Regions from separate parts of the Pantoea sp. App145 genome, predicted to be linked through region 3. Evidence: riboswitches for the same ligand, from Rfam matches in the RefSeq annotation. Region 3 holds a riboswitch; each other region holds the start of a gene.
The links. Region 3 has a riboswitch for fluoride ahead of RCF31_RS28260 (DHHA2 domain-containing protein). Riboswitches for the same ligand answer to the same signal wherever they lie in the genome.

Region 1 (4,393 bases), on a different replicon from region 3:
CTTGGTTGGGGCCAGATATTAAGAAAATCCTTTCATTTCCATCCAGTTCAAAATCATTTCTGATAATGGTGTCTATGCTATCTTTCATCGAATCAGCCAATGCCAGATCATATGAGCCGACTGAGTATATTTTTTTACTCTCACGCTGTACCATGGGAAGACAGAATGGCAGTCCTTTTTTTTTATATTTGCTCATATACTCAATAAAAGAAAGATAGAACTGTATATCCTTTTCAAATTTTTCTATTTTTATATTAAAGTAACCCTTGGTTTCAGTCAGAAAAAATTCCATCCTGTTAAATTTATCCGGGAACAGCATTGCCACTCTGTCCAGTATCTGCCCTTCGACATGATTCATTCCTGAGTTACTGCTCTTAAGCTCCAGATCAGTCTGTACATCGTGCTGCCTGAACTTCGAGAAGACTGAAATAACTTCATCACTGAAGTTTATCTGATTGTGATATCTCTCAACATAAACGGTATCTCCGGTTATTCGGATGAGATATTTAATGCTATCTAACTGCGCGCATATGGCTCTGGATTCTTCTTCGAGATGGCAGAATTCTTCACTTGCACCATAACTCAACAGGAACTGTAAGAAAAGCTGCAAGCCGTGTGAGTGCAGCGGTAATCCTTTCAGGTGTTGCGTCAGATTTTTAACTGCCTCACAATACAGCGTGACACAGTGTAAATCCCAGCGAAGTTGCTGCCACTTGTAATACCTGTATTCTTTTTTCTCCTTTATCAACTGTATTTCCCTTACATCTTTTGAGAATCTCAATAGTGCATTACAGACATCCTTTTTCTCCATGTCACAAAAAACCGCTTGTCGGTATTTTATGGTTTTTATATCCTTGAGGGGGGTGTGGTAGATTTCTCTTAAATTGTATCCCTCCCTGCCATCAGTAACAGCATCTATTATTTTATCCAGATTCAGATCAACGAAACAATTCGGCATGATTTTTTTGTCAAATATATATGCCTTTCTGTTTTCGTCTGGGTATAAGATATTATCATATTCCATAACTACCTCGTTCATTAATATCATTATCAATGAATGATCTCATGCATATTATTGCCGTATCACTGTCACCGGGCACCTTGCATGATCAATAACCTGTCTTGCCACCGAACCCAGGAGCCAGCGCTCAAACAGTGAGTAACCGCGGTGTCCCAGCACAATATGATCTATTTGATTGCCGTCAGCATATCGCAACAGCTGCTCTGCCGGATGTCCGGTCACGACTCGGAATTTCGTATCACTACCCAGCTCTGAGTGGTGATTCTTCAGGTGTTTGAGCATCGAATTGAAATGGGCCTGCGTTTTTTTTACCACATCCTGTAACTCAACTTCGCCACCAAACTCTGGTGGCTGACAGACAGCAATAACATGAATGTGACTGCCGAATTTTTTCGCCAGTTCACATGAGTAATCCAGTGCCGCACGTGCAGAGTCAGAACCGTCATAAGCAATAAGAATTTCTTTCATCATCATCAGGCTCTCCTTCAAATCTGATGTTTCCCGGATATTGATCGTCGGGCTGTGTTGTCTTCTCTCACGGCTTTACTGCTTTCCTCATCATCAGGTAGTAAATGTCTGGGTAGGAAAAATGCATTCGCGATTAGTGTAGGAATAACTGCACTACCTATTACAGCTGCTACGAGAGCGGAATATTGTGATTCATTGATAAGTTTGTGTGACAAACCGAATAACGCTGATATCGTCCCAAATGTCAGACCTGTAGACATCAAAAGAGTGGTGTACATTCCCTCCTGAGCACTGGAACCATAGGCGCGACTCAGAGGATATACACCTGCCATTTTGGCGCACATTTTTACTGCCAATAATGTTAAAAATGCTCCTGGTGCTGCCACCAAAGCGGGCAGGGAGACCAGTGAACCAGCCCTTATAAAATAGAATGGCGTTAACAATCCAAATGTGAGCGTTCTGAGGCGACGAATCAGCGCATGGTCTTTTCCGACAGTGCCGGCAAGCACCATGCCTATCAGATATGCAGGCAGTACAGCTTCGCTGTCAGCCCAGGTGGCGAGCCCCCCTAATCCAAACAAGCATAACATCAGAAATTTTGCTTCAAGCTCTGAAGGTCGTTCCCCGAAACGTCGAAAGAACCGCGGAGTCAGCCAGGGAAGAATAAAGGCTGCTGCAACTATTGCACCGGTAAATGCCACCGTTTTCATAGTAAAGGGGGCGAAAATTATACCCAGTGCAATAACTGTGGCCAGATCGTTGACAAAACATGCAGCCAGAACGGTTTTTCCGTATTCAGAATTATTAAATCCTAATTCAAGCATTACTGCATAAACTACGGCTACTGAAGTCGTTGACATTGCAATTCCTGCCAGCCAGCTTGCCGGTTGCGTCCATCCAAACCCCCAATACGCCACTGCTGCACAAAGCAGGAAAGGTACAAAGAAGCCAATTAATCCGATGAATAATGCCTGCTTCCACTGCTTTCTGAATACCCCGGGGTCAAGTTCCGCTCCGGCCAGAAAAGTCAGGAGTATCGCTCCTGCTCCAGAAAGAAACTGGATCCAGCTGGAATTGCCGGCGAGCACTGTCGCGCCAAGCAATGCCCCAATAAAGAGTTGCGCGATAGTACCCACAACAATCTCAGACAATGCCGTGGCTATACGCAGATAAATTGACAGAAGCGTCGCGACTAAGGCAAGCCCCAGCCACAGGGCTGCCTGAAACCATATTTCAGTCATAAGCTTCACCATATAAATCTGAACGAATGTCACAGGAAGCAGAGTGACGGAATCGCTCTGATGAATGCTGACTCAGGGAAAGTACGAATCTGTTTGACTGGTTCATGATGTCTCCCACACACAGACTTTCTGACAAGTCAGAAAGCATCATATCGTGTAGGCATCATCAGCCATTGCGGGCGGTTAAGGGAGGAATGCCATCTCCTTATTACAACTTAGCAGATACTCGCGGGATCTGTTGAAAATAATCTTTGACATGCACTTAATTAATCAAAAAAGCAAAGGAAAATTATCTTATCGCAATGAAAGTATTCATATTTTTAGGTTTAAAAAATTATTCTTTGAAAAAATTTTCTGAATTATGAACATAATAATTATTGTTATCTGAACTTACTGAGTCATGCTGGCATAATTTTCCTGCCGTGGGCACACAATCAGGTCTTTCTGAAGGGCGCGACAGAATTTGTTATCACTGGCACCGTTACACTACGGATGCTCATAAACTTCATTGGAATTACTCTGGCACAACAAGTATTGTTCGGGCTCTTATGTACCTCCAATCCTTCACTCCCGTTTTCTGGCACGGGTAAAAAATTGCCACAAAACGATTACCAGTTTGTAAAAAGTATCAGAAACTGAATTCAGGGTGATGGCATTCCACCTTATCCAACCGCTCCTCCCTGGGAGCTGATGACGCCTGGTATGTCTCATTTTATCCATTTGAGGCATGTCAGGCTCATACCGTTTGTTCAGTGGCCTGCATGCTTTATCAGCAGGGTATGTCATAAAAGGTTTTCCGTTATGGCGGCAGCGGAACTGCCAGAGAATCAGACGTTAATCAGGCCTGCCTGCGCACGGCGGTGAAGAGACCTTTTCTGAAGGCTGTGAATTCAGATCGGGATGATGGTATCAAACAGCCAGACAGCGGCGACAGACAGGATAACCGCCATGACTGTCTCGCCAACAAGGATGAATTTCTCCTGCCGCAGTCCTTCCCCGGTATACAGGTGCAGTCGGTATCCCTCCCGGTTAAGCCGTTTTACCCTCAGCCAGTTAAGGAATCGCATCACCAGTCGGGACCAGAGGATGACCAGCAGAATCAGCAGAAGGCAGACCAGCGCCCGCTGTTCAAAACTTAACTGAGAAGTCTGCAACCCTGTCTCCATCGCCATCCCCGCATCATTAGCCCGTCGTCTGCACATACACTACACCGCCTCCGGTTTACAGAGGTACCATCATGACACAGGTTCAGTCTGCACGTTTCCCCTCACCTTCGGGGGCGGACTGCATGCCGTGGCGGCGCATAACCTCACCAATGTCTTTGTCCGTCAGCGATGCCAGCACGATGGCCGACCGGATCCACAAACACCCGGAGGAACGAACTGTATTCCCCGCTGGAAATCATCACTGAACTGAAACCCGTATCACGTGCGGGCTGGAAACCGCGGATAACCAGCGTCTCCATTTCGCTGAACTGATCCGGGTTGGCATTGAGGTAGGTTTTGAACGCTTTTGCATCCTGCAGCAGCGTCACTTTGGCATCCGGCGATTTCATGTACAGCACCACGCCGCCGGCCTGCGCCGCCCGGGCGGCCTGATTTTACCCCGTTAACCTGACAGAAAGGATAAGAGCATGACTGAGCACACCCCGGATACCCTGTCC
Region 2 (4,393 bases), on a different replicon from region 3:
AGTTTATCATCGACAACGAGTTTTATGAAGGTTACACACTGTTGATGAAGGACCTTGAACTTCAGGTTCTATTTGATGCGATGTCTGACGGGGATGATTTTTTAGAAGCAGTAGTAAAAAAAGCCTTTTCATCTCCTATGACTGAAGTACAGGAAATTGAGTACCGACAGGCTGTTTTAAAAGATGTTATTGAAAACCAGGAAACAGTCGAAAACATGTATGAAACGGTTGTTAATTGCATAATGATGGAAAAGGAAAAGCTTCATTATGGCCTTTTTGGGCATTATCCTTCGGCCGTATTACATCAGTCACTGACTTATACTCGTTTTCTTCTTGAGCATTTGCGGAAGTTAAGAGCTACGGCTGAGGTGAACATTGATAAATTTCATTCGTCTGGCTTCAGACGACTCATGAAACTTCTGATTTCAGAACTGAATGAAGATTATCTGTCTGAAATTGAAAAAAAGCTGAAGGAGATGACGTTTAAGAGAGGTGTTTCCATAAGTGCAGAGCTGGGTGCAGGAAACAAAGCAAGAAAATACATACTCAGAAAAGTCATTCATCCAGAACGATGGCAGTGGTTACATCGTATCTTTAATCATGAAAGAGATTTTTATACTGTAACCATCGCCCCCCGGGATGATAATGGGGCCAGGGCACTGAGCGATCTTCAGGACCAGGGTATTATATTAATTGCGAACGCGATGGCACAGGCGACAGCACATCTGCTCAGTTTCTTTAATTCCTTAAGGGCGGAAATAGGCTTTTATATTGCATGCCTTAATCTGTCAAAAAAACTTTTTTCAAGGAATATTCATATATCTCTACCAGTGCCCATACAAAAAGGAGAGCGCCATCTTGTATTCGATTCTTTGTATGATACGTGCCTTACTCTGCTGTCCGATGAAAATATAGTCAGTAATAATCTGAAAACAGACAATAAAAGTACATTGATTATTACTGGAGCAAACCAGGGTGGGAAATCAACTTTTCTCAGGAGTGTTGGGTTAGCTCAGTTAATGATGCAAATAGGGATGTTCGTAACGGCCGGATATTTTTCGTCAGATGTCAGTCGGAGGATTTTTACTCACTATAAGTGTGAAGAGGACAGTACTATAACGAGTGGAAAACTGGACGAGGAATTAAAAAGGATGAGCAATATTATTGATAAATTAAGATATGATGATTTAGTGCTTTTTAACGAATCATTTTCAGCAACCAACAGCCGTGAAGGGGCCGAAATCATCCGTAACATCGTTACTGCTCTGACAGAATCAAATGTAAAAGTGCTTTTTGTAACACACACCTCTGAATTCGCATGTGAATATTTTAGCGAGAATCATAATGACACTGTATTTCTGTCAGCTCAGAGAGAACAGAATGGGGGAAGAACTTATAAGATATTTCCTGGAGAGCCCCAGGATACGAGCTATGGCGAAGATCTTTTTAATGAGATTTTTTTTGAAGAACATCTTATCAGTAAGGCGGGGTGATCCACCTTACATGATTAATTTATTTCCACAAGTGGTACGTAAACAACTGGCATAATGAGCCTGTAATAAGTGCTATGATTATAGTAACATCATCTGATAGCGGGCGGCCGAGAAAGGTTCCGAACATAAAAATTATTATATAGGTTATAATTATTCCGACAACTGTTGAGAATATTATTGGTTTTGTCCTCATTAGAAAACCCTCGTATTTGATTGTTCTTTTTTTCATGTTTATCGATCCCAGCGTGCTTGCTTACAATCAATTTCCAGACCTCTCATGAGGGTGGGATATGTTTTATTAAGACATCCACAGCAAGGTGATTAATAAACTCGAAGGAAAATGACCTGTACACGCCAAAAAGTCGATTCTTATGACCTAACATAACAAGGTCGATTTGCTCGTTTTCTACTAATGAAGAAACATCTTTAAATCGGTGAATACTGACGATAGAACTGACGTGCACATTTACCTGTGAAGTTTCAACCAGTTTGCTTAACATTGCTTTATCCTTTATAATCGTTCGTGATTGCAGGTCCTGAGCCGGGGCATCCCAGATATAGTTAAGCTCACGGTAATCTTCACTTATATGACCAACCGTGATTTGTGTTTTCATCTGAACGGCCATTCTCTCTGCGTGCTCTAATAACAGCTGACCATCAGTTTCGTCATGTACCAGTATCAATGCATGTTTATAGATTTGCATAAATCACCTCTTTACGTAAGATAATTTGAAGAAAGGTATTGTCTCGTTATAACTGGTTGTTACAGATGGAGTTTGTGCTATAAATAAGGCATGTGTGGATGCAATGCATGAGAGTTCGTGTTTTTTTCAACCAAGATAAAATACGCGATTGTCAGAGTTAACACATTGGAGAGTTGATTGCTACTGAGGGATATAATTTTCATAATGATACCTGACATGAATGCCTTGTTTAAAAGCAATAAAAACTCTGTCAGGCGTCATCATCCGGTACTGTTTTGCCGGCGGTTGGGAAAGGTGGAACACCATCACCTTATAACAATATTATAACCATTTTTGTAGGTATGCAATCACAGATGAATTGCAAAAAAATGATTTTTTCATATTAATGCTATAGTTAACTTTCAGTTTTTTCGATATTGCTCACGGAATTTTAAATTTTACCGTTATCCTGCTTTAAATATCACTAGTTTTAAAATCCGAACCACCTGCCAAAGTTGCTGATTTTGGTGACATATCAGAATAACCTATTCATACGTCCCGCAGTCCTCTTGACTGCATCAGGTAGGCAGGAAAAGATGGGAGTAATGGCGGTATATGAAATTCATTTAAGATAAAAGGGCAGGTCACTGCCCTTTGAATATCCTAATCATCTGATGGGGTTTACATACCTCATGTCAGGTCCAGTCATTGAATTGATTATGAAAAAAATGGAATCAGAATGAACGCCAGTTATCCCCGATTGAGGTTCCCGTTATTGCCAGCTCTGGCTGCGATGTTGACAGGGACAGAACCTGATTTTTTTCTTTCATCTCAGGATGAACCACCATGGCAGCAGCGTTATCCATCAGTTTGAAGGAACTCACCAGCTCTGCCATTAATACCGCCTGCTCTGACATGGACTGTGCCGCACTCGCCGATTCTTCAACCAGAGCTGCGTTCTGCTGCGTCGTGGTGTCAATTTGCCCCATCGCAATATTGATCTGACCAATACTATCACTTTGCTCACGGCTGGCCTGTGCAATTTCATCAATAAGTTGCGTCATACTTTGAATATCAGACACAATATCAGCCATTCCACGATCGGCTTTCACGACCAGTTCTCTGCCAGATGCCACCCGCGCGACAGTGTCATCGATAAGCGTTTTAATTTCCCGCGCTGCACCGGCGCTGCGTTGTGCCAGGTTCCGGACTTCGCTGGCCACAACCGCGAATCCCCTGCCTGATTCTCCTGCTCGCGCAGCTTCCACAGCGGCATTGAGCGCCAGAATATTGGTCTGGAAGGCTATGCTGTCAATAACCTTAATAATTTCAGACATCTTCATTGAATCATTCGAGATTTCCTGTATCCGTGAAGAAACATCATTCATTACGGTACCATTATCTCTGACCGCTGCTGCCACACCGCTGATAAACTGGCGCGCCTGTTCTGTATTACTGGCAGTATTGCTGAAGGTTGAGGTCAGCTCTTCGAGCGTTGCTGCTGTTTCCACCACGCCGGCCGCCTGTTCTTCAGTACGTGAAGCCAGATCATTGTTGCCACTGCTTATTTCAGTTGATGCGAGCGAGATGTTGTTTGCCCCTTCACGCACGCGGAGGAGCACCCCGGAGAGTTTACCGACAAAGCGGTTAAACGCTGCTGAGATTTGGGCCAGTTCATCTCCTCCCCGTACATCTAGGCGGCGGGTCAGATCACCTTCACCGGAGGCCACGTCTTCCAGCGCGTCACGTAACGTACCTAACCGGCGCAGCTGCCGGTTGACAACCAGCCCGACAATAAGCGCAGTGATAACCAAGCTCACCAGCGTAATAAGGAGGGTGGTCCGCTGTAATGCAGAAAGTGATGCAGTAACTTCATTGCGGTCAACCGCAATAACCAGCGACCAGGTTGTCCCTTTTACCGGTGAAGCGTAAATAAACTGCTGTTCGCCATTAATGGCAAGTTCGGCATGTCCGCCATTGCCCGCTAATTTATGGACAATATTGAGGTTCAGTGAAGGAGACAATTCGGATAACGATTTGAGGATAACTTCTGATTGTGGAGCAGCAATCAGTCTGCCGCTGCTGTCCACTAAGAATGCAAAGCTTTTTGCGAGCGGATGAATTGCACCAACCGTATCTGAAACGGTATCAAGGTGCATATCGCTCCCTACCACCCCGAGCGTTTCCCCGTTTTTGATAACAGGCTGAGCAAAGGTG
Region 3 (4,393 bases):
ATACTGATATCTTCACCGGGCTGGTAGCCCGCTTTCTCGATGGCCTGAACGATCAATGCCAGCGGCGCACGATTTGACGACACCGCAGGGGCAAAACCTCCCTCGTCACCTACTCCGACGGAAAGGTTTTTTCCAGCAGCAACTGACGGAGAGCCTGATACACTTCACTGCCCTGACGCACCGCCTCCTTCAGACTCGCAGCACCATGCGGGGCTATCATAAATTCCTGAAAGTCAGCGCCCTGCCCTCTGGCATGGACACCCCCGTTGATGATGTTCATGCAGGGAACCGGCAACAGATTAGCACGCAGCCCGCCCAGATAACGATACAGCGGCTGACGCGTCGCCAGCGCTGCCAGCCTGGCAACGGCCAGCGATGCGCCGAGAATGGCATTGGCCCCTAACCGGCTTTTGTTTTCTGTTCCGTCCAATTCGAGCATGACGTTATCAATGACACGCTGTTCACGCACATCAATATCGGCTACTGCTGCACTGATCTCTTCGCAAACAGCCTGCACCGCATCCTGCACGCCTTTTCCACCATAACGCGTGTGCTCGCCGTCCCGTCGTTCGTGGGCTTCGCGGGTTCCGGTACTGGCCCCCGAAGGGACGGAGGCTCTGGTCATCAGTGGTAAATGCCTCGACCTCAACGGTCGGATTACCGCGTGAATCGAGAATTTCACGCGCAGTCATTCTGTCGATGTTAAAATTCATGTTTCTCTCCTGCGGTTCAGCTACGGGTGTGCTTGATAAGTACATCGACCGTCAAATGATTGATGTATTCCAGTGAGCGTGAGGCCAGTAACCCCATGAAACGATTGCGGTGTCCGGCAATCACCAGGTCAATACCCCGCTGTTTAATGCATTGATCCACATCCTCGAATCGGTTGATTGTTACCAGCTCGCAGGTATCAACCACCACCGGTGCGGCCTTGACCAGTTCACTCAACCATGATTTCGCCCTGATAATGTCTTGCGAAACCTTGTCATCCATGACGCTGTCGGATACGTAATTCATTTCGCGATAGTCTTCGCTGATATGTGCCAGCGTGATTTTCATTCCCGTCTGCTGTGCCAGCACAGCAGCATGATTCAGCAGCAACGCGCCATCCTGCTGGTCGTGAACCAGCACCAGCGCATGGGTATAAGATTTCATGCTTCACCCCCGGCTTTGTTCAAGATGATGATGAAGCCAGGGCAACAGCTGTTTTTTCCTGCTGAGCATCCCCGGAAGTGAGCAGGGCCCGACATCTTTCAGTGCCCGACCGGCAAAATAGAGCGTGGAAAAATTGTCGGTGATATCTGTCACCATCAGCACACCCAGCCCAGCCCCGGACTGTGTGACCTGATGCTGCAATTCCTCACAAAGTGCGGTAATCAGATGAGAAACCTGAGACTGGTTCATCACTTCGATCTGCGAAATGCGAACATCCGTACCCGCGATCACGAACGCTTTGAGGTCCTTCTCAAGCAGGTGCTGGGGTGACAGTCCGGCAAGGTCGGTTTTCGCGCTCAATAAATGACGACCGAAGGTTTTACGGTTGATGCCGGTTCGAACGCAGAGCTGGGTAACGGTGCGAATATCCTCTTCCGTCGTCGTTGGCGACTTCAGATTCACGGTGTCGCTGAGGATGGCCCCCAGCAGCAGAATGGCGTGTGATGAGGCCAGACTGTTACGATCGGCTTCATCCATCAGTAACCAGAGCACAGTAGCGCTGCTCCCTACCGGCTTTATCCACACTTCTGGCGGCAGCTGGGTGACCAAACCGCCGAGCCGGTGGTGATCGATAATGCCGGTAACGTTGCTTTGAGCCAGGTCGTCCGGCCCCTGAGCTGGCTCGGTGAAATCGACCAGCCAGACATCCTTGCCTGCCAGGGGAAGCATGAGTCGTTCCGGCAGGGGCAAGCCTGCTTCAGCGAAAATAAAACGCGTTTCCCGATTGGCCTCACCCGCACGCCATGCGTGAGCGGGACGATGTTGCCGGTTTAACCAGTGAGCGGTAACCACTGCCGTACAGATGGCATCACTGTCAGGATTGATATGGCCTGTAACATGTATCAAAGGAGTATCCCCGCAGCAGGAAGTATGCGGGCTGGGTGAATTCTGATCAGCCTGACATACCTCTCAAGTCATTAAGAGTCATATCAGGCGTCATCAGCCCCGAACGGGGCGGTTGTGAGAAGGTGGAACGCCATCACCTTTGAGGCCAGTCTAGAACAGGTGAATTTATTTGTCAGCCGATTCGTTGGCTGTTGCGACAGAGTTCGCGGCTAACTACTGGATTGATAACATAATTATGAGTGGGTCATCAGCTGGAAGAGAAAAGGCGTTTGCGTTTCCTGGCAAACTTCACTGCGCCAGCCGCTACGATGCAGTATTTTTTCCAGACCCGCGACATTGCCGGTTAGCCGTGCCATCAGTGGCGCAATCTGTCCACCGTCAGCATCGAAGGAAACGTCCAGTCCGGATCGTGACAGATATATCGCGTCGAGTTCGCCGTTGGTGACCACCGTATTACGCCCTGACCATTCTCTGTCGCTGAGCACCCGATAGACCCATTGCATTTGTTTTGCGGTTTCAATGGCGTAGGTCAGACGGAACAGGTCGTTCTGCTGGGACAATTCTCCCGTACAGGAGCGCCATAGATAATCGAGTTTGTGTCGCAGTTTTGCTGCGGGTCCAAATGCCCGGCCCTGTTTCAACAACCACTGGATATCACTGGCAACTTCACGGGGAAAACGATGTTGCTTCAGCGCAGTGGCCAGCCAGCGCGTCAGGAATACATTTTCCTGTGATTCCGAGCTGATCAACCCATCATGTCTCGCCAGTTCAAGAGCGATCAGTGCGCACCATGCCAGATGCCCGGTTTTTTCGGTTAAGGATTGCGTCATCACCGCAACATCTCCTTGTAATCCATGATTATTCCGTTGAGAGTTAGTGAAGTACAACTCACCTAAAATGTAAATAGCTTGTATCTAATTTGTTGCTTTTGGGCGGTTCCCCCCCTGCAGATAGCAGGTTAAAAAGGGATCTTTGTTGCACCTGTCCATTATTTTCATTCTGGCATCAGGTTATCCTCCAGCATCATAATCGAGCTGCTTTGCATTTTATTTTCGGGCGGACCCGACGGCGCTAATAACCTGCCCCATGAACTTTTGGACACAACAAGTTAAGAAGGCGAGCACAAAACCGACCTGAAATTATCGTCAATATGCTGCCGAACTGAACTATAGTTCAACTCGCCTTAAAGGAAAGATGTATTTGCAATTACGTGATCGGATTTGAAACGTAGTAGAAAAGCGTAAGGATAAATTAAGAATTGTACCGATACCCCTGGCAAGTTTCTGAGTAAAGTAAATAATTCATCATGGTGATGACAACATTTATCATAAAAACCCTCGTTGCCTCTCAAAAATAACCCCCGACATCATTATTTTTATAGTCAACGTTAAGTTTCCCCTTTTCCATAGTGACGCGTGAGTATATACTCATTCCACAGACTTATTTTAAATCTTAGATTCGTCATACTTTACTCGTTCAACGACACCGTTTGGAGATTTCCATGAGTGATTCACTTAAGGCGCTAAATAACATTCGTACACTGCGTGCGCAGGCACGTGAACTGGCTCTGGCCGACCTGGAAGAAATGCTTGAGAAGTTCAGCGTTGTTGTTTCAGAACGTCGTGAAGAAAGCCATGCGGAAGAAGCTGCTGTTCGTGAGAAAGCAGAGAAGCTGGCTAAATATCGTGAGTTGCTGCTGGAAGACGGTATCGACCCGACTGAATTACTGGGTTCCCTGCAGGGTGCAGGTAAACCACGTGCGAAACGTGCTCCGCGTCCGGCTAAGTATAAATATATTGAAGACGGTCAGGAAAAACACTGGACTGGCCAGGGTCGTACCCCTGCGGTCATTAAAGCTGCGATCGAAAGCGGTAAATCGCTGGATGACTTCCTGATTTAATCCTAAGTATTTTCAGTAAGTTAAAAACCACGCGGTGGTTTCACACCGCGTGGTTTTTCTATTGGTTACGTGTTGCCTCTTTCATCGATCTCACAAAAGAATAGAGCTCAGTCAGCATCGCGTCTGGCGCATTAATGTTGCGTTCTTTTATTTTTCTACCGCAGAACCTGATATAACACCCGCAATACCACTTTTCATCACTTCTCTGATTTGTGCTGGCATTGATATGCCAAAACCTAACATTGCTGGTGGGGCATTAAAGCGCCTGAGCGATTCAAGGATATGTGGTGAAGGCAGACCCGCCCTATTTTCAACGCTGGTCTCACCGGCACGTGAAAGCAGATAAGTATAACCTCCGCCATATCCTGATACTTTTTCTAAGGTAGTCATGTCAGCATTAGGTGGCGCAAAGAATACTGTGGAAATGCCACA

Region 1: another riboswitch for fluoride. It lies ahead of RCF31_RS24275 (cation:proton antiporter); the one in region 3 lies ahead of RCF31_RS28260 (DHHA2 domain-containing protein).
Region 2: another riboswitch for fluoride. It lies ahead of RCF31_RS24255 (universal stress protein); the one in region 3 lies ahead of RCF31_RS28260 (DHHA2 domain-containing protein).

What each region holds. Positions count from the first base shown of each region.
Region 1 is NZ_CP133292.1:287,214-291,606, forward strand. It holds gene RCF31_RS24265 (MutS-related protein) at 1-1,024, opposite strand, end outside; gene RCF31_RS24270 (universal stress protein) at 1,073-1,495, opposite strand; gene RCF31_RS24275 (cation:proton antiporter) at 1,507-2,730, opposite strand; fluoride riboswitch at 2,881-2,944, opposite strand; fluoride riboswitch at 3,367-3,437, shown strand; gene RCF31_RS24280 (hypothetical protein) at 3,621-3,932, opposite strand; partial or broken gene RCF31_RS24285 (hypothetical protein) at 4,082-4,267, opposite strand.
Region 2 is NZ_CP133292.1:282,279-286,671, reverse strand. It holds gene RCF31_RS24260 (MutS-related protein) at 1-1,493, shown strand, start outside; gene RCF31_RS24255 (universal stress protein) at 1,769-2,197, opposite strand; fluoride riboswitch at 2,442-2,516, opposite strand; gene RCF31_RS24250 (methyl-accepting chemotaxis protein) at 2,911-4,393, opposite strand, start outside.
Region 3 is NZ_CP133294.1:363,905-368,297, forward strand. It holds partial or broken gene eno (phosphopyruvate hydratase) at 1-713, opposite strand, end outside; gene RCF31_RS28255 (universal stress protein) at 730-1,155, opposite strand; gene RCF31_RS28260 (DHHA2 domain-containing protein) at 1,159-2,061, opposite strand; fluoride riboswitch at 2,139-2,208, opposite strand; gene RCF31_RS28265 (DUF2913 family protein) at 2,295-2,891, opposite strand; gene RCF31_RS28270 (H-NS family nucleoid-associated regulatory protein) at 3,563-3,961, shown strand; partial or broken gene trpA (tryptophan synthase subunit alpha) at 4,020-4,393, opposite strand, start outside.